2 regions of the Streptomyces sp. NPDC005438 genome follow, and region 2 is predicted to be linked to the other one. Evidence: predicted binding sites of a transcription regulator. Region 2 holds the regulator's gene; the other holds the start of a gene.

Region 1 (9,436 bases), 720 kb from region 2:
GGTGACCTGGTCGGCATCGAGGGCAACTACGACGACGTCAACCGCTTCTGTTCCGAGCTGATCGGCGACCCGCTTGGCGAGGGCTGGGGCTTCGTGAACGTCAACCTCCGCCCGTACTACGGGGAGGGCTCCAAGACCCTGGCCTACGAGATCTGCGAGCAGCTGGGCTGGCGGCTGCCGGACCAGATCGTGGTGCCGATCGCCTCCGGCTCCCAACTCACCAAGATCGACAAGGGGTTGAAGGAGCTGGTGCGCCTGGGCCTGGTGGAGGACCGGCCGTACCGGATCTTCGGCGCCCAGGCGGAGGGCTGCTCCCCGGTGTCGCGGGCCTTCAAGGACGGCCACGAGGTGGTACGGCCGGTGAAGCCGGACACCATCGCCAAGTCGCTGGCCATCGGCAACCCGGCGGACGGCCCCTATGTGCTGGACATCGCCCGCCGTACCGGCGGCGCGGTGGAGGACGTGGACGACGCGCGGATCGTGGACGCGATCCGGCAGCTGGCCCGTACCGAGGGGATCTTCGCGGAGACCGCCGGCGGTGTGACGGTGGGCGTGACCCGCAGGCTGATCGAGGAGGGGCGACTGGACCCGTCGCTCACCACGGTGGTGCTGAACACCGGTGACGGGCTGAAGACGCTGAACGCGGTCTCCGACAGCGGCCCGACCGCCACGATCCGCCCCGACCTGGAGGCCTTCCGCGCGGCGGGGCTCTCCTGACCACCGCGGTCGCCGAGAACCGCCGTTCGTACCGCGCCGGGCCGCTCGTGGAAGGGCGTACGCGGCGGCCCGGGCGCGCTGCCCAGACAGGACCGAACCCGGGTGCAGACTCACCCCAGGACAGACCAAGGGAGCTTTTCGATGAGCGTCACCGTTCGTATTCCGACCATTCTGCGCACCTACACCGACGGCCAGGCCGAGGTGTCGGCCGAGGGGACGACCCTGTCCGAGGTGCTGTCCGATCTTGATCGGCGGCACACCGGTATCGGGGCCCGCGTTCTGGACGATTCGGGAAAGCTGCGCCGCTTTGTGAACGTCTATGTGAACGACGACGACGTGCGGTTCTCCGACGGCCTGGAGACCCCCACGCCGGACGGGGCCGGGATCTCCATCATTCCGGCGGTCGCCGGGGGCTGCTGAGCCCCTTCCGGTACCTCGCCGGGCGCTCGCGGGCCGGTGCTGGTGCTGTGCGGGGCGGCTGTTCGGGCCTCTCGCGGCACCGGTGGACGGAAGGGTGAGAGGCGGCTGCCCATTTGGCGACGCGGCAAGCATAAGGATTCGGCCGTTGTCGCGGAGATCGCATTCTTCGGGATCATCGTTTCACTTGGGGAACGACCCCCTCCATTCCAGGTGATGGAGGGGGTCGTCGCATGTTCATCGCATGTTCGGAGGGCGGGTAGGGTGGGGGCTTCCGTACGCGGAGCGGTCAAGTGTCCACGCTGCGACGGAAGAGGGTTACGCGTTCCCGGTGAACTTCCGAGGGAATTGCTTGCCGGGATTGCCGAGAAAGGCTTAATTGTCCGGCCCAATCTGCCCTACTTATCCGCTCTTTGGGGGTTTCCGCTATCGCCGGGTGACTGGATTTGCTCGCCGCGACGACCTGTTGCAGCGGGCTCCCGTCCAGATACATTCAGCCGCGGTCGACAGTTCTGGCGGGCCTTTTCGGTACGCCGGAGGTGAGGTCTGACCCGGGTCCGCGAAGTGCTGACCCGCGCAAGGGCCAGTAATAGGGGAGTTAGGCATGGCTCAGGGCACCGTCAAGTGGTTCAACGCGGAGAAGGGGTACGGCTTCATCGCGGTCGACGGTGGTGCGGACGTGTTCGTCCACTACAGCGCGATCCAGATGGACGGCTACCGCACCCTGGAAGAAGGTCAGCGAGTCGAGTTCGAGATCTCGCAGGGGCAGAAGGGGCCGCAGGCGGACATGGTCCGCGTGACCGGCTGAACGCCACCGGCTGAGACGTCACTGACCTGAGAGGCGACCTGGCGCGCCCCCATGTCCCAAGCGTCGGCCACACTGCGTGAGTTGAGGACCCGCACCCACGGGGTGCGGGTCCTCACGCGTGCGCGTACCGGGAGGCGCTTGCACTCTCGGGGGGCGAGTGCTAATCATTGGCGTTAGCACTCTGCGAGTGAGAGTGACAAAGAAGGACCGGGTCGGTGAGGCCGGCGAACCGGGTGGGAGCAAGGAACCGCCCGGGTTGTGGGCCGTCCGTCGCGGGCGCCAGCGCGGTCCGTATCGAACCCAACCTCCCCCGTGGTCCTCGCAGGGGGTGCCCGAGTGTGGGCGCCGTCCGGGCCGGGCCGTCGGTATGGGAGGGACCCTCCAGGGAGGACCCTTCACATGGCCAAGATCATCGCGTTCGACGAGGAGGCACGGCGCGGCCTTGAGCGCGGTATGAACCAGCTCGCTGACGCCGTCAAGGTCACCCTCGGCCCCAAGGGCCGGAACGTCGTGTTGGAGAAGAAGTGGGGCGCCCCCACCATCACCAACGACGGTGTCTCCATCGCCAAGGAGATCGAGCTTGAGGACTCCTACGAGAAGATCGGCGCCGAGCTGGTCAAGGAGGTCGCCAAGAAGACCGACGACGTCGCCGGTGACGGCACCACCACCGCGACCGTCCTGGCCCAGGCGCTGGTGAAGGAAGGCCTGCGGAACGTCGCCGCGGGCGCCAACCCGATGGCCCTCAAGCGGGGTATCGAGGCCGCCGTCGAGCGCGTCTCCGAGGCCCTGCTGGAGCAGGCCAAGGAGGTCGAGACCAAGGAGCAGATCGCCTCCACCGCCTCCATCTCCGCCGGCGACGCCCAGATCGGCGAGCTGATCGCCGAGGCCATGGACAAGGTCGGCAAGGAAGGCGTCATCACCGTCGAGGAGTCCCAGACCTTCGGTCTGGAGCTGGAACTCACCGAGGGTATGCGCTTCGACAAGGGCTACATCTCCGCCTACTTCGCCACCGACATGGAGCGGATGGAGGCGGAGCTGGAGGACCCCTACATCCTCATCGTCAACTCCAAGATCGGCAACGTGAAGGACCTCCTTCCGCTGCTGGAGAAGGTCATGCAGTCGGGCAAGCCGCTGCTGATCATCGCCGAGGACGTCGAGGGCGAGGCCCTGTCCACCCTGGTGGTCAACAAGATCCGCGGCACCTTCAAGTCCGTGGCCGTCAAGGCCCCCGGCTTCGGCGACCGCCGCAAGGCCATGCTCGGTGACATCGCCATCCTCACCGGTGGCCAGGTCATCTCCGAGGAGGTCGGCCTCAAGCTGGAGAACGCCGGTCTGGAGCTGCTGGGCCGCGCCCGCAAGGTCGTCATCACCCGCGACGAGACCACCATCGTCGACGGCTCCGGCGACAGCGAGCAGGTCCAGGGCCGGGTCAACCAGATCCGCGCCGAGATCGAGAACTCCGACTCGGACTACGACCGCGAGAAGCTCCAGGAGCGTCTGGCGAAGCTGGCCGGCGGCGTGGCCGTCATCAAGGCCGGTGCCGCCACCGAGGTGGAGCTGAAGGAGCGCAAGCACCGCATCGAGGACGCGGTGCGCAACGCCAAGGCCGCCGTCGAGGAGGGCATCGTCGCCGGTGGTGGCGTGGCCCTGCTGCAGGCCACCTCGGTGTTCGAGAAGCTGGAGCTGGAGGGTGACGAGGCGACCGGCGCGCAGGCCGTCAAGCTCGCCCTGGAGGCCCCGCTGAAGCAGATCGCCGTCAACGCCGGCCTGGAAGGCGGTGTGGTGACGGAGAAGGTGCGCAACCTGACCGTCGGCCACGGCCTGAACGCGGCCACCGGCGAGTACGTGGACATGGTCACCGAGGGCATCATCGACCCCGCCAAGGTGACCCGTTCCGCTCTGCAGAACGCGGCCTCCATCGCGGCGCTGTTCCTCACCACCGAGGCCGTCATCGCCGACAAGCCGGAGAAGCAGGCCGCCGGCGCCGGCGACCCGACCGGTGGCATGGGCGGCGACATGGGCTTCTGATCCACCCTCTCCGGGATGGATCGGCGTCCGCCGTGACCCGAAGGGCGGCACCCCTCAACCGGGGTGCCGCCCTTCGGCGTTGATACGGCACGGCGCGTGCCGGTGGGGTGCCCGGGGTGGCTTCTTCGGGTGGCCGTCCGCGCGCTGTTGGGTCGGTGGCCCCTCGGGCGTCCGCCGGGCGCGGGCCGTGGTACCCCCACGCGGTGGCCGGCCGGTCTGCCGTGCGGTCGTCGTTCCGTCCTCCTCGGCTCGTTCCGCTGACAGCCACCAGACGGGCGCGGGTGCCACGGACGTGACACGGGCCGGGGGCATCGCTCCGGGGGCGGCCCGTGGCGGGAGGAGGCAGGACCGAGGGGGCGGCCCGGAAGTGGTTCCGGGCCGCCCCCTCGGTCGAGTGGTGCGGTGGTTTTCTCGGGGTCCCGCTCAGTACTTCTTGGGGCGGTAGGCGTCGAACTCGTCACTGCCGAGGCCGTAGGTGAGCTTGCGGTGGTCGGTGCCGTGACCGCCACGCTGCTCGTAGGCCCAGTACTTGTTCTTCGCCGAGCTGGTCCACTTCTCGAAGATCACCACGTGACGGGTGGTGTTGCTGCCCTTGGCGTCGATGACCAGGTCACCCTTCTTCAGGTTGGCCATCTTGATCTTCGAGGTGAAGTCGCTGGTCGCCAGGCCCACGGTGTTGGTGCCCGGCTTGCCGTACTTCAGCGCCATGGAGGCGTAGCCGGAGCAGTCGGTGCGGTAGCCCTGGAAGGTCTTGCTCTGGCTGTAGGGCACCTGGGAGCCGTTGTTGGCGGTCAACCAGGTCTTGGCCCGCTTGATGACCGTGGCGCGACTGATGGCCTGAGCGCTGGGCCCGTCCTGGCTTCGGGCGGTGGGCTTGGCGTCCTGGCCCTGGACGGCCGATGCGGCGGCCGGTGCCAGGGGGGTCAGCAGGGCGAGACCCGCACCCGCCGCGACGAGGGCTTTGCGGTTCATGGCTCTCCTTGGTCGGTGCGTGACCGCTCGGTCGCGGTACGCAGGAGTGCTTGGCGGGGCCCAGCGTCCCGGTGGCGCCGTGAGCATGTCAACGCCCATGGTCTTCGGGCGCACCTGCCGTGAGGGGAACACTCCTGGTCGGCGGAGGGGGTTGGTACGCCCTTCGGAATCGTCGAAGGTGACCGGAACGTGATGGTCCGCCCCGGGGTTCGCCGAGCGAGGTCGAGGGCCTGCCCCGTGCTGGGGTATCCCGATGCGGCTCCGCGCCGAGCTTGCCGGCCCGGCCCGCCCGGCCTGACCTTTCCGCCGCCTCGGCCGCTCGTGGCGAGCCGGGCCGCCCACCCGGAGGGTGCGAGGTCGGGGGGCCCGCCCCCTCGGGGTGCCGCCGCCGGACCCTCTCGCCCGGGAAGCCGGCGGGGGCCGTGGCAGGGGGTGCCGAGGGGCGGGGGTGGCGATGGGGGTGGCGGTTGGGGAGGGGTGTCCCCGGCCGGAAGGGGTGCCCTCTCGAACGGGTGGAAAAGCCGCGTAACGCCTATTCTTGCCGGCGAAGCGCCCCGCCAGGGGCGGAGCGTCACTCCGCGAAGGTGGACCACGGTGCGGACAACGGACGGCTCGACGCCCGAGAGGGAGCCCGGGGTCCCGCTGACCCGCGGGAGGAGCGCGGTGACCCTGGCGCTGGGCCTGCTGGACGAGGCCGATCCGGCGAGCGTTCCCGGTGTCCTGCTGGACGCCTGCCTGGCCCGTGTTCCCGGCCGCAACGGTGTGGTCTACCTCCTGACGGACTCCCGCTGGTTGGGGCTGGCGGCGGGTCGGGGGTACGACCCGGGGGCCCTGGAACGGTTCCGTCGGATCTCGACGGGCGCCGAACTGCCGGTGGCCCGCTGTGCCCGGGTACGGCGGGCGATGTTCACGCCGGCGGAGTACTTCCGGGTGCCGTACCCGGATGTGGCGAGTTTCTTCCGGCCGGTGGCCTTCCACTGTCTGCCCCTGATGGTGGGGGAGCGGCTGGTGGGGGTGGTGCTGGTGGAGCACCCGCCCGAGGAGCCGGGGCGGCGGCTGAGGGAGGAGTTGCGGTTGCTGTGCGCGCTGGGCGCACGGCGGCTGGACGGGGCCGGTGGGCGTGACCGGGCGGAAGCCGGGGACGCCGGGGGTGCCGCGCACACCGCAGGCGCCGGGGACGCCGAGAGTGCCCCGACCGCTCACGTCGGCGAGGCCGGGGAGGACCCGGCGGGCGGGTTGTGGACGGTGGACGGAAGGAGCCGTAGCGCGCGGTTGGAGTTGGCGATGGCTAACGCCGAACTGGGCGTCTTCGACTGGGACTTCGACTCCGGCCGGCTGATCTGGGACGAGCGGACCTGCCGTCTCTTCGGGGTGGAGCCGCACCTGTTCGACGAACAGGTGGAGAGCTTCTTCCGGGCGCTGCACCCGGAGGACGTATCGGACGTGGAACGGGACCTGGCGGACGGTGTGGACAGCGGCAGGTTCCGTTCCCGCTACCGGGTACGGCGCCCGGACGGCACCGTCCGGTGGGTGGCCGCCGAGGGGCGGGTGCTCCATGACGCCCGGGGCCGCCCGCAGGGGGTGTCGGGCGTCGTGCGGGACCGTACCGAGGAGCGGCGGCGCGAGGTGCGGGAGGCGGCGCGGCGGGATTTCGTCGTTCGGGTCACCCAGGGGGTCACCGGCGCGCTGTCCACCCAGGAGGTCATCGAGGCCGCGTCCGCCGCCGTACTGCCCGCGTTGGGTGCCCGCACCCTGGTGGTGCTGGTGTTGGAGGGAGAGCAGGTGGAGATCGTGGGCAGCCACGGCTTCACCGAGGAGGAGCAGCGCATCCATGTGCGGCTGATCAACCGGGCGGGGCGCAGGTTCGGTTCGGCCCGGGCGGTGCTGGTGGATCGGCCGCACTACCTGGCGACCCGTGAGGAGTACCTGCGGACGTACGGGGAGGACTTCCCTCCGCAGGACTGGGAGCAGGCCTGGGCGTTCCTGCCGCTGGTGACCGAGGAGGGCACCGTCGGGGTGTGTGCGCTGGGCTTCGACCGGCCGCACGACTTCGGCGAGGAGGACCGGGGTCTGTGCGAGTCGGTGGCCGGGGTGCTGGCCCAGGCGTTGGACCGGTCGCGGACCCTGGACCAGCGGCGGGGTCAGATGACCGAACTCCAGCGGATGATGCTGCCCCGGCGGGTGCCCGAACTGGACGGGGTGGACCTGGTGGTGCGGTACCTGCCGGGGTCCGAGGGGTTGGAGGTGGGGGGTGACTGGTACGACGTGGTGCCGCTGCCGGACGGGCGGGTGCTGCTGGTCATCGGGGACGTGCAGGGGCACAGCGCGCAGGCCGCGGCGGTGATGGGCTACCTGCGGGTGGCCATGCAGTCGTACGCCGCCCAGGGGCCGGGGCCGGAGGAGCTGCTGGTGAAGGGCGACCAGATGCTCACCGAGCTGGAGACGGAGCGGTTCGCCACCTGCGCGGTGGCCGAACTGTCGCCGGACGGCGGGTGGTTCCGGCTGGCCCGGGCCGGTCACGCCCTGCCGGTGCTGCTGGAGCCGGACGGGCGGGTGCGGGAGCTGGACGGGCCGGGGGGCCTGCCGCTGGGGACCTTCGGGCGGGGCCCGTACCCGGTGGTCAGCCATCCCCTTCCCCGGGGGGCGACCCTGCTGCTGTACACCGACGGGTTGGTGGAGCGCCGGGGCGAGGACTACGGGCGGTCGGTGGAGCACCTGGTACGGCGGCTGGCCGACTGGTGCGGGGCCCACCGTGCCCCGGGCGGCTGGGACCTGGGGGCGCTGGCCGACCACCTGGTCGCGGGGGTGGAGGAGGACCCGGTCCACGACGACCTGGCCCTGCTGATGCTGCGGCGCGGCTGAGGGGCCCACGCGCGGTACCCCCCCGTGGGACCGTGACGGCCTCGTACCCCGGACAGCGCCGGGGTACGAGGCCGTGGGGGAGGGGGTGGCTCAGCCGCGTCGGGCGGCGCCGTTGCTGGGCTGGTTGGCCGCCTGGCGCAGGGCGACCCGCAGGTGGCCGTCGGCGTCCCGCAGCAGTTGTTCGGAGGTGTCGCCGTCGACTCCGGCGAGCACGCACAGGATGGCGTTCTTCACCTCGCCCCGGGTCTCGCCGAGGGCCCGCTCGATCTCCTCCTCGCCGGCCCCGGTGGCCAGGGCCACGATGCGGCGGGACCGGGCCCGGAGCTTGTCGTTGGAGGCCCGTACGTCGACCATCAGGTTCCCGTAGGTCTTGCCGAGCCGGATCATGGTGATCGTCGACAGCATGTTGAGCACCAGCTTCTGGGCGGTGCCGGACTTCAGCCGGGTGGAGCCGGTCAGCAGCTCGGGGCCGACGACCACTTCGATGCCGTGGCGGGCGCGGGCGGCCAGGGGCGAGCCCTCGTTGCAGGAGAGCCCGACGGTCAGTGCCCCGCGTCGGCCGGCGTGCTCCACGGCGCCCACCGCGTACGGGGTGCGGCCGGAGGCGGAGATGCCCACCACGGTGTCCCGTTCGCACACGCCGAGGGCGTCCAGGTCCTCGGCGGCCAGCTCGGGGCTGTCCTCGGCGCCCTCACTGGAGGTGACCAGGGCGGAGGCGCCGCCAGCGATCAGCCCCCGGACCTGGCCGGGGGCCGTGTTGAAGGTGGGCGGGCACTCGCTGGCGTCGAGTACCCCCATCCGCCCGGCCGTGCCGGCGCCGGCGTAGATCAGCCGTCCACCGCGTGCCATGCGTTCCGCGATGTCCTCGATGGCCGCCGCGATGGTGGGCAGTTGGGCGGCCACGGCTCCCGGTACGGAGGCGTCCTCGGCGTTCATCAGCCGGGCGATCTCCACCGTGGGCAGCTGGTCGATCTCGGCCAGTTCGCTGCGGAACGCCTCGGTGGTGAGGCTGTCCAGCTGCGCGCGCAGATCCTCGGGTCCGGGTCCGTCGCTCGAACCCGTGGTTCCGATCCCGTACGGCCAAGACTCGGATTCGGAGGTCATGTGTGCTGCGGCTCTTTTCGTGGTCAACTTTCGTGGTCAACGACGGGGTTTCACCGAGGCGGACAGGACCTCAGCGCTGACGTGGGCTGTGCCGGTGGGCCAGGGCCTCGTAGGAGGCGGACAGCGCGGGCGCCGCCGACTCGTAGGTGCGCTGGGCGACACCGATGAACAGGCAGTCCACCACCAGCAGTTGGCCGGTACGGCTGGACATGGCGGCGGGCCGCAGTTCGCTCTCCCGGGCCGTGGAGGTGGCCAGCAGGTGGTCGGCGTACTGGCTGACCTCACCGTCCGGCCGGCCGGATATCGCCACCGTGGTCGCGCCGTGGTCGAAGGCCACCCGGAGGGGTTCGATCACGTCGACGGTGCGGCCGGAGTGGGTGATCGCCACGGCGACGTCACCGGGGCGCAGCTGCACGGCGGTGGTGATCGCCAGGTGGGGGTCGGTGTGGCAGTGCGCCACCAGGCCTATGCGCAGCAGCTTCTGGGCGAGGTCCTGGCCGACGAGCCCGGAGGCGCCGACACCGTAGA
Region 2 (9,436 bases):
CCCTCGCCGGCGAGCTGGATGCGGGTGCCGTTGTCCACACCGGCGGGGATCTTCACCGTCAGCCCCCGACGGGACCGGATACGGCCGTCGCCCGCGCACTCCTGGCAGGGGGTGGGCACCACGGTGCCGAAGCCCTGGCACTGGGGGCAGGGCCGGGAGGTCATGACCTGGCCCAGGAAGGAGCGGGTCACCTGGGAGACCTCGCCCCGGCCGCGGCACATGTCGCAGGTCTGGGCCGAGGTGCCCGGGGCGGCGCCCTCACCGGAACAGGTGGTGCACACGATGGCGGTGTCGACCTGGATGTCCTTGGTGGTGCCGAACGCCGCCTCCTCCAGCTCGATGTCCAACCGGATCATGGCGTCCTGGCCCCGACGGGTACGGGACCGGGGGCCGCGCTGGGAGGCCGTTCCGAAGAAGGCGTCCATGATGTCGGAGAAGTTGCCGAAGCCTCCGCCGAAACCGGCACCGCCGGCACCGGCGGCCGGGTCCCCGCCCAGGTCGTAGACCTGCTTCTTCTGCGGGTCGGAGAGCACCTCGTAGGCGGTGTTGATCTCCTTGAACCGGTCCTGGGTCTTGGGGTCCGGGTTCACGTCCGGGTGCAGCTCACGGGCGAGACGGCGGAACGCCTTCTTGATCTCGTCCTGTGAGGCGTCCCGGCCGACTCCGAGCACCGCGTAGTAGTCCGTCGCCACTTATGACTCCGCGAGGATCTGTCCGACGTAACGTGCCACTGCGCGTACCGCTCCCATCGTTCCGGGGTAGTCCATCCTGGTCGGTCCCACCACTCCGAGTTTGGCGACCGCCTCGTCGCCCGAACCGTAGCCGACGGAAACGACCGATGTGGAACTGAGCCCCTCGTGATCGTTCTCATGCCCGATGCGCACCGTCATACCGGAGTCGGTGGCCTCCCCCAGCAGCTTCAGCAGGACCACCTGCTCCTCCAGTGCCTCCAGCACCGGGCGGATGGTCAACGGGAAGTCCTGTCCGAAACGGGTGAGGTTGGCGGTGCCGCCGATCATCAACCGTTCCTCGGTCTCCTCGACCAGGGTGTCCAGCAGGGTCGCCAGCACGGCCGAGACCGCGCTCCGGTCCTCGGCGTCGAACCCCTCGGGGAGGTCGCGCACCAACTGGGGAACGTCGGTGAACCGCTGGCCGGCCGCGCAGCTGTTGAGCCGGGCCCGCAGGTCCGCGACGGTGGCCTCGGCGAGCGGGGTCGGGCAGTCCACGAGCCGCTGCTCCACCCGCCCGGTGTCGGTGATCAGCACCAGCATCAGCCGGGCCGGGGCCAGCGACAGCAGCTCCACGTGGCGCACCGTGGAACGGGTCAGCGACGGGTACTGCACCACCGCCACCTGCCGGGTCAGCTGCGCCAGCAGCCGAACCGTACGGCCCACCACGTCGTCCAGGTCGACCGCGCCCACCAGGAAGTTCTGGATGGCCCGGCGCTCGGCGGAGGACAGCGGCTTGACTCCGGCCAGCTTGTCGACGAAGAGGCGGTACCCCTTGTCGGTCGGGATGCGCCCGGCGCTGGTGTGGGGCTGGGCGATGTACCCGTCCTCCTCCAGGGCCGCCATGTCGTTGCGCACGGTCGCCGGGGAGACCTGGAGGTTGTGCCGCTCGGTGAGTGCCTTGGAGCCGACCGGCTCCTCCGTGCCCACGTAGTCCTGGACGATGGCGCGCAGCACCTCGAGTCTGCGTTCGCTCAGCAAGGTGCACCTCCGTCCGACGTTCCGGTGACTGTTGGCACTCTGGGCTGGGGAGTGCCAAATCGCCGTGCCCAGTGTACGGCGGAGGTACGTGACCGAGGCAAGGGTGTGCCGCCCCCCACTCCCCCGGGACTCTCCGAGCACCCGCCGTGGCGGGTGCTCGGAGCGCCGTCGGCACCGGTGACCGACCCGCTGACCGGACACGATCCAGGGGAAACCCCCTAGGCGGTGACCGGACCAGGACGCTAACGTCACCGACATGGTCAGCGCGTGGGAGGAGCTGGCGCCCGGGGTGGCCCGCAGGAGGCTGCCCGGCTGGGACGCCACCGTGGGCGCTGTCGCCGGCCCTGAGGGGGTGCTGGTGGTGGACGCCGGTGCCAGCCTGGACGAGGGCGCGGCCGTACGACGTGAGGTGGAGGCGCGCTTCGGGTGCCCGGTGACCCACCTGGTGCTCACCCACCCGCACTTCGACCACGTGCTGGGGGCCGGCGCCTTCCCCGAGGCGCGGCTGTACGGGGCGGCCGGTCTGGAGGACCGCGTCCACGGTGACCCCGAGGGGTTGCGGGAGGACGCGGTGTGCCACGGCCTGGACGCGCGACTGGCGGCCGAGGCCTGCGCGGCGCCTCCCCCACCGGCGCTCCCGGTCGAGGGGGAACTGGCCGTGTCCCTGGGTGACCGCCGGGTGGTACTGGCGTACCTGGGGCCGGCGCACACCGCCCACGACCTCGTCGTCCTGGTGCCGGGCGAGGGCGGGCACCCCCCGGTGGTGTTCTGCGGCGACCTGGTGGAGGAGTCCGGGGAGCCCCAGGCCGGGCCGGACGCCCACGGCACCAGCTGGCCCGGGACCCTGGACCGGCTGCTGGCCCTGGGCGGCCCCGACGCCCGCTACGTACCGGGCCACGGCGCGGTGGTGGACGCCCCCTTCGTGGCCGCGCAGCGGCGTACGCTCGCCGGCCGTTTCGGCGACTGAGCCCCCGGGCCCGGCACCGCGCCCCCCAACACCGGCCCCGCCACCGGAGGTTGGCCGCGCTCGTGGGTGGGGCTCGGGGGAGAATGCCTCCCATGCGCAGCCGACAGTACGGTCCCGACCTGACCCCGCCGTGGAAGAAGCGGCGGCCGGTGCCCGAGGTGCCCGCCGAACCCGACCTGGTGGTGGAGGAGGTGACCACCGGCTTCTGCGGCGCGGTCGTCCGCTGCGAGAAGACCGCCGAGGGGTTGACCGTCACCCTGGAGGACCGCTTCGGCGCCCACCGCGTCTTCCCCCTGGAACCGCGCGGATTCCTGCTGGAGGGACGCGAGGTCACCCTGGTCCGCCCCTCTTCGGCGCCGAGGGAGACCGGCCCCCGCCGTACCGCCAGCGGCTCCCTGGCGGTGCCGGACGCGCCGGCCCGGGTGGCCCGGGCCGGACGGATCTATGTGGAGGGGCGGCACGACGCCGAGCTGGTGGAGAAGGTGTGGGGCGACGACCTGCGGGTGGAGGGCGTGGTCGTGGAGTACCTGGAGGGAGTGGACCACCTGCCCACCGTGGTCGCCGAGTTCGGCCCCTCCGCCGAGGCCCGGCTGGGCGTGCTGGTGGACCACCTGGTGCCCGGCTCCAAGGAGTCACGGATCGCGGCCGAGGTCACCGACGCCCACGTGCTGGTGGTCGGCCACCCCTACATCGACATCTGGCAGGCGGTGAAACCCTCCTCGCTGGGCATCGCCTCCTGGCCCACCGTCCCGCGCGGCCAGGACTGGAAGACCGGGGTCTGCCGTGCCCTGGGCTGGCCGGAGAACACCGGCGCCGCCTGGAAGCGGATCCTGGGGTCGGTGCGCAGTTTCCGTGACCTGGAACCGGAGCTGCTGGGGCGGGTGGAGCAGCTGATCGACCATGTGACGGTCGGCGGCCCGAACGGCCCCTGAGCCAGGGGTCCGGCCGGGCTACGGGCCCCGGTGGGGATGGCGGACAATGGTGCCCATGTCCCCCTCCGCCCTGCCCGACGGCGAGCCCGTGCCCGCCGACGGTTCGCTGCCAGCCTCCGCGCTCGTGGACGCCGCGCGACGGCCCCTGGCCTTCTACCTGCACGTCCCGTACTGCGTGACCCGCTGCGGCTACTGCGACTTCAACACCTACACCGCCGAGGAACTCCGCGACCGGGACGGCACGGTGGTCGCCTCCCGGGACACCTACGCCGCGACCCTGGTGGAGGAGGTCCGGCTGGCCCGCAAGGTGCTGGGCGACGACCCGAGGCGGGTGGAGACCGTGTTCGTCGGGGGCGGTACCCCCACCCTGCTGCCCCCCGAGGACCTGGGCCGGATGCTGGAGGCGATCCGCTGTGAGTTCGGCTTCGCCGAGGACGTGGAGATCACCACCGAGGCCAACCCCGAGACGGTGGGCCCCCGCTATCTGACCGGCCTTCGGGAGGCCGGCTTCAACCGGATCTCCTTCGGGATGCAGTCCGCCCGCCGCCACGTACTGGCCGTACTCGACCGGACCCACACCCCCGGGCGGCCGGAACGCTGTGTGGCCGAGGCACGGGAGGCGGGCTTCGCCCACGTCAACCTCGACCTGATCTACGGCGCCCCCGGGGAGACCGAACAGGACTGGCAGGCCAGCCTGGACACCGTGCTGGAGACCGGCGTCGACCACGTCTCCGCCTACGCCCTGATCGTCGAGGAGGGCACTCAGCTGGCCCGGCGGATCCGTCGCGGGGAGGTGCCCCCCACCGACGACGACGTCCACGCCGACCGCTACCTCCAGGCCGAGGAGACGCTGAGCCGGGCCGGCCTGGAGTGGTACGAGGTGTCCAACTGGGCCGCCGACCCCCGCTCCCGCTGCCGGCACAACGAGCTGTACTGGACCGGGGCCGACTGGTGGGGCGCCGGCCCCGGGGCGCACAGCCACGTGGGCGGGGTCCGCTGGTGGAACGTCAAGCACCCGGCCGCCTACGCCCGGGCCCTGTCCCAGGGCCACTCCCCCGGCGCCGGCCGGGAACTCCTCACGGCGGAGGACCAGCGGGTGGAACGGATCCTGCTGGAACTGCGGCTGCGCGAGGGCTGCCCCCTGGACCTGCTGGCCCCCGAGGGGGCGCGGGCAGCCGCCGAGGCGGTGGAGCGAGGCCTGCTGGACGCCGGGGCCCACACCCGTGGGCGGGCCCAACTCACTCTGCGCGGAAGGCTGTTGGCCGACGCCGTGGTACGGGACCTGGTCGACTGAGCGACCAGGTCGGGTGGGGCCACCTCAGAGCACCGCTCTCCTCAAGCGGGTGTCGTTGCCCCGTCCCGCACGTGTGGGGGGGCGCCCACCCAGCCGGTGCGACGCCCCCCACGTGGTCCGTCAGCGCGCTACGCCTCGCGGGAACCGGCGTACATGTCGTCCAGCAGATAGCCGAACTCCCGCTCCACCACCGGGCGCTTCAGCTTCAGGCTGGGGGTGAGGTCGCCGTGCTCCACGTCCAGGTCGCGCGGCAGGATGCGGAACTTCTTGATGGTCTGCCACCTCTGCAGGCCCTCGTTCAGTTCCTTCACATGGCCGTCGATCAGCTCCCGGACCTGGTCGGAGGCGACCACCTTGGCGTACGGCTGGTCACCGAGGCCGTTCTCCTCCGCCCAGTTCATGATCGAGGGCTCGTCCAGGGCGATCAGCGCGGTGCAGAAGTTCCGGTCGGCGCCGTGCACCACGATGTTGGAGACGTACGGGCAGACCGCCTTGAACTGGCCCTCCACCTCGGCGGGGGCGATGTACTTGCCGCCGGAGGTCTTGATCAGGTCCTTCTTGCGGTCGGTGATCCGCAGGAAGCCGTCGTCCGACAGTTCGCCGATGTCCCCGGTGTGGAACCAGCCGTCGTCCTCCAGCACCTCCCGGGTCTGCTCGTCCAGCCCGTGGTATCCCTGCATCACGCCGGGGCCGCGCAGCAGGATCTCGCCGTCCTCGGCGATCCGCACCTCGGTGCCCGGAAGCGGCTTGCCCACCGTGCCGGTGCGGTAGCTCTCGCCGGGGTTCACGAAGCTCGCGGCCGAGGTCTCGGTGAGCCCGTACCCCTCCAGGATGTGCACCCCGGCGCCGGAGAAGAAGTAGCCGATGTCGGGCGCCAGTGCCGCCGAACCGGAGACGCAGGCCCGCAGCCGGCCGCCGAAGGCCTCACGCAGCTTGGCGTACACCAGCTTGTCGGCCACCGCGTGCTTGGCGCGCAGCCCCACCGGCACCGAATGGACGCCGGTGCGGCGGAAGTTGTCCTGGCTGACCTTGGCGTACTCCCGGGCCACCCCGGCCGCCCAGAGGAAGATCTTGTACTTCGCGGCGCCGCCGTCCCGCGCCTTGGCGGCCACCCCGTTGTAGACCTTCTCGAAGATCCGGGGCACGGCGGCCATGTAGGTCGGGCGGACCACCGGGAGGTTCTCGATGATCTTGTCGATACGGCCGTCCACCGCCGTACTGTGCCCCACCTCAATCTGCCCGGCGATCAGCACCTTGCCGAACACGTGGGCCAGCGGCAGCCACAGGTACTGCAGGTCGTCCTCGGTCACCAGGCTGGTCTGCTTGATCGCCTTGGCCATGTACGACCAGCAGTCGTGCGGCAGACGCACGCCCTTGGGGCGACCGGTGGTGCCGGAGGTGTAGATCAGGGTGGCCAACTGGTCCGCGCGCAGCGCGGCGACGGCCTCCTTCACACACTCGGGCTTCTCCTTGAGCCGCTCGGCACCTCGACGGATCAGCTCGTCGAGGGAGAGCACCCAACCGTCCGGGTCACCCTCGGCCGGAGTCGCGTCGGCCTCCTCGATCACCACCACGTGGGCCAGGTCGGGGAGTTCGGCCCGCCGGGCCCGTACCTTCTCCAGCTGGGAGGCGTCCTCGGCGATCAGCACCCGGCTGTCGGAGTCGGCGAGGATGTACGCCGTCTCCTCCTCCTTGGTGCTGGGGTAGACCGTGGTGGTCGCCGCCCCGGCGCACAGCACGCCCAGGTCGCACAGGATCCAGTCGACGCGGGTGCTGGAGGCCAGGGCCACCCGCTCCTCCGACCGCACCCCGAGGGCGATCAGCCCGGCCGCGATGCGGAACACCCTCTCCGCGGCCTCGCTCCAGTTGTAGGAGCGCCACTCGTCGGGCCCGTCACCGGATGCGGGCGGCACGGGGTAGCGGTACGCCTCCCTCTCCGGGGTGGCCTCCACCCGCTCCAGGAAGAGCGTCGCCACGGAGGGCGGACGGTTCTCGATCAGGGATTGTGCGTCGCTCACGACATCCTCCGGGCCCACGCTAGCGGCAGGGTGACTGACGAGTAACTATCGAACGAGGTCAGAGTAGAGCCCGAGTGGCCCGTACGTAAGTGCTCCAGCGCTCACTTCCCGAGGAAGGTTCCAGGAAAACGATCCACACACTCGCGGGGTTCCCCTCAGGTTCCGCCCGGACCACCCTCGACACCGGCGCCCACCGGATCTTCGGGGGAACTCCGAGAGCGCGGAAATCACGGAAATCACGACCGCGTCACGAAGTCATAAACCTTGACGCGTCCCCGTCGGCACCTATCGGCAGGCCCCACTCCGACCCCGACCGGAACCACCGTGAAGAGGCACCGGAAAGGGGTACGGGCGGTGGTGGGACGGGGTGCCGTCGCACGTGGGGAGCCCCCACCCGACAACCGGACCCGTCGCCCCGACCACCGTGGGGAATCTACTTCTTGGCCTTGCCGGAGTCCCCGTCGGAGTCGGTGGAAAGCGCGGCGATAAAGGCGTCCTGCGGCACCTCGACCCGGCCCACGACCTTCATTCGCTTCTTCCCCTCCTTCTGCTTCTCCAGCAGCTTCCGCTTTCGGGAGATATCTCCGCCGTAACACTTGGCCAACACGTCCTTACGGATCGCGCGAACCGTCTCCCGGGCGATGACCCGGGAACCGATGGCCGCCTGGATCGGCACCTCGAACTGCTGCCGGGGAATCAGCTCCCGGAGTTTGGTGGCCATCCGTACGCCGTAGCTGTACGCCTTGTCCTTGTGCACGATCGCGGAGAAGGCGTCCACCTTGTCCCCGTGCAGCAGGATGTCGACCTTGACCAGGTCGGCGACCTGCTCGCCGGTCGTCTCGTAGTCCAGCGAGGCGTAGCCACGGGTCTTGGACTTCAGGGCGTCGAAGAAGTCGAAGACGATCTCGGCGAGCGGCAGGGTGTAGCGGAGTTCCACCCGCTCCTCGGAGAGGTAGTCCATTCCCAGCAGGTTGCCCCGGCGCGACTGGCACAGCTCCATGATCGCGCCGATGAACTCGCTGGGGGCGATCAGCGTGGCCCGCACCACCGGCTCGTGGACGACGTCGATCTTGCCGGTGGGGAACTCGCTCGGGTTGGTGACCGTGTGCTCGGTCTTGTCCTCCATCTCCACCCGGTAGATCACGTTCGGCGCCGTGGCGATCAGGTCGAGGCCGAACTCGCGCTCCAGCCGCTCCCGGATGACCTCCAGGTGCAACAGCCCCAGGAAGCCCACCCGGAAGCCGAAGCCCAGGGCGGCCGAGGTCTCCGGCTCGTAGACCAGCGCCGCGTCGTTCAGCCGCAGCTTGTCCAGGGCGTCCCGCAGCTCCGGGTAGTCGGAGCCGTCGAGGGGGTACAGGCCGGAGAACACCATCGGCTTGGGGTCCTTGTAGCCGCCCAGCGGCTCCTCGGCACCCTTGTGCTGCTGGGTGACCGTGTCACCCACCTTGGACTGCCGCACGTCCTTCACGCCGGTGATCAGGTAGCCGACCTCGCCCACCGCCAGTCCCTGGGAGGGGGTCATCTCCGGGGAGTTGGTGCCGATCTCCAGCAACTCGTGGGTGGCGCCGGTGGACATCATGCGGATCCGCTCTCGCTTGGAGAGCTGACCGTCGACCACCTTCACGTAGGTGACCACGCCACGGTAGGCGTCGTAGACCGAGTCGAAGATCATCGCGCGGGCGGGGGCGTCCTTCACCCCCACCGGCGGGGGCACCTGGCGCACCACCTCGTCCAGCAACTCCTCGACCCCCTCACCGGTCTTGGCCGAGACCCGCAGGACGTCCGAGGGTTCACAGCCGATGAGGTGCGCCAACTCCGCCGCGAACTTCTCGGGTTGGGCCGCCGGCAGGTCGATCTTGTTGAGCACCGGGATGATGACCAGCTCGTGCTCCATCGCCAGGTACAGGTTGGCGAGGGTCTGCGCCTCGATGCCCTGGGCGGCGTCCACCAGCAGGACGCAGCCCTCACAGGCGGCCAGCGAACGGGAGACCTCGTAGGTGAAGTCCACGTGCCCGGGGGTGTCGATCATGTTGAGGATGTGCGCCGTGCCCTGGCTCTCACCCTCCTTCGGTGAGGACGCCCACGGCATCCGCACCGCCTGGGACTTGATGGTGATGCCGCGCTCACGCTCGATGTCCATGCGGTCGAGGTACTGGGCGCGCATCTGCCGCTGCTCCACCACACCGGTGAGCTGGAGCATCCGGTCCGCCAGGGTCGACTTGCCGTGGTCGATGTGAGCGATGATGCAGAAGTTACGGATCACGGCCGGATCGGTCTGGCTCGGCTCCGGCGCGTTCGAAGGGATCGCGGGCACGCGGGGTCCTGTCACTGAAGGCACTCGTACATAGGGGTCGCCGCCTATCGTCCCATGACCGGGAGCCTCCCCACCGATTGGGAGGGGCACGGACCCTGCTGCTAGTCTGGCCCACCGTGTCTCGCGTGCTCGCACGCCGAGGCGACCGGCCGCCGGACACATTCCCAGGGGACCAGCCATCACGCGCAGTCCGTACGGGATC

The links. The regulator HrcA, encoded in region 2, represses chaperone genes, less so after heat shock. The targets are predictions, from matches to a motif close to TTNGCACTCNGNNNNNCNGAGTGCNAA.
Region 1: the regulator HrcA is predicted to act here: its motif matches at 2,116-2,142, upstream of groL (chaperonin GroEL).

The regions. Positions count from the first base shown of each region.
Region 1 is NZ_JBEXEP010000001.1:337,625-347,060, forward strand. Features, by position in the region: gene thrC (threonine synthase) at 1-717, shown strand, start outside; gene ABZT14_RS01340 (MoaD/ThiS family protein) at 859-1,137, shown strand; gene ABZT14_RS01345 (cold-shock protein) at 1,739-1,942, shown strand; gene groL (chaperonin GroEL) at 2,342-3,970, shown strand; gene ABZT14_RS01355 (hypothetical protein) at 4,394-4,942, opposite strand; gene ABZT14_RS01360 (SpoIIE family protein phosphatase) at 5,606-7,804, shown strand; gene murQ (N-acetylmuramic acid 6-phosphate etherase) at 7,895-8,908, opposite strand; gene ABZT14_RS01370 (MurR/RpiR family transcriptional regulator) at 8,979-9,436, opposite strand, start outside.
Region 2 is NZ_JBEXEP010000001.1:1,053,397-1,062,832, reverse strand. Features, by position in the region: gene dnaJ (molecular chaperone DnaJ) at 1-692, opposite strand, end outside; gene hrcA (heat-inducible transcriptional repressor HrcA) at 693-1,709, opposite strand; gene ABZT14_RS04400 (MBL fold metallo-hydrolase) at 1,966-2,676, shown strand; gene ABZT14_RS04395 (DUF3097 domain-containing protein) at 2,769-3,608, shown strand; gene hemW (radical SAM family heme chaperone HemW) at 3,664-4,902, shown strand; gene ABZT14_RS04385 (long-chain fatty acid--CoA ligase) at 5,031-6,920, opposite strand; gene lepA (translation elongation factor 4) at 7,354-9,234, opposite strand.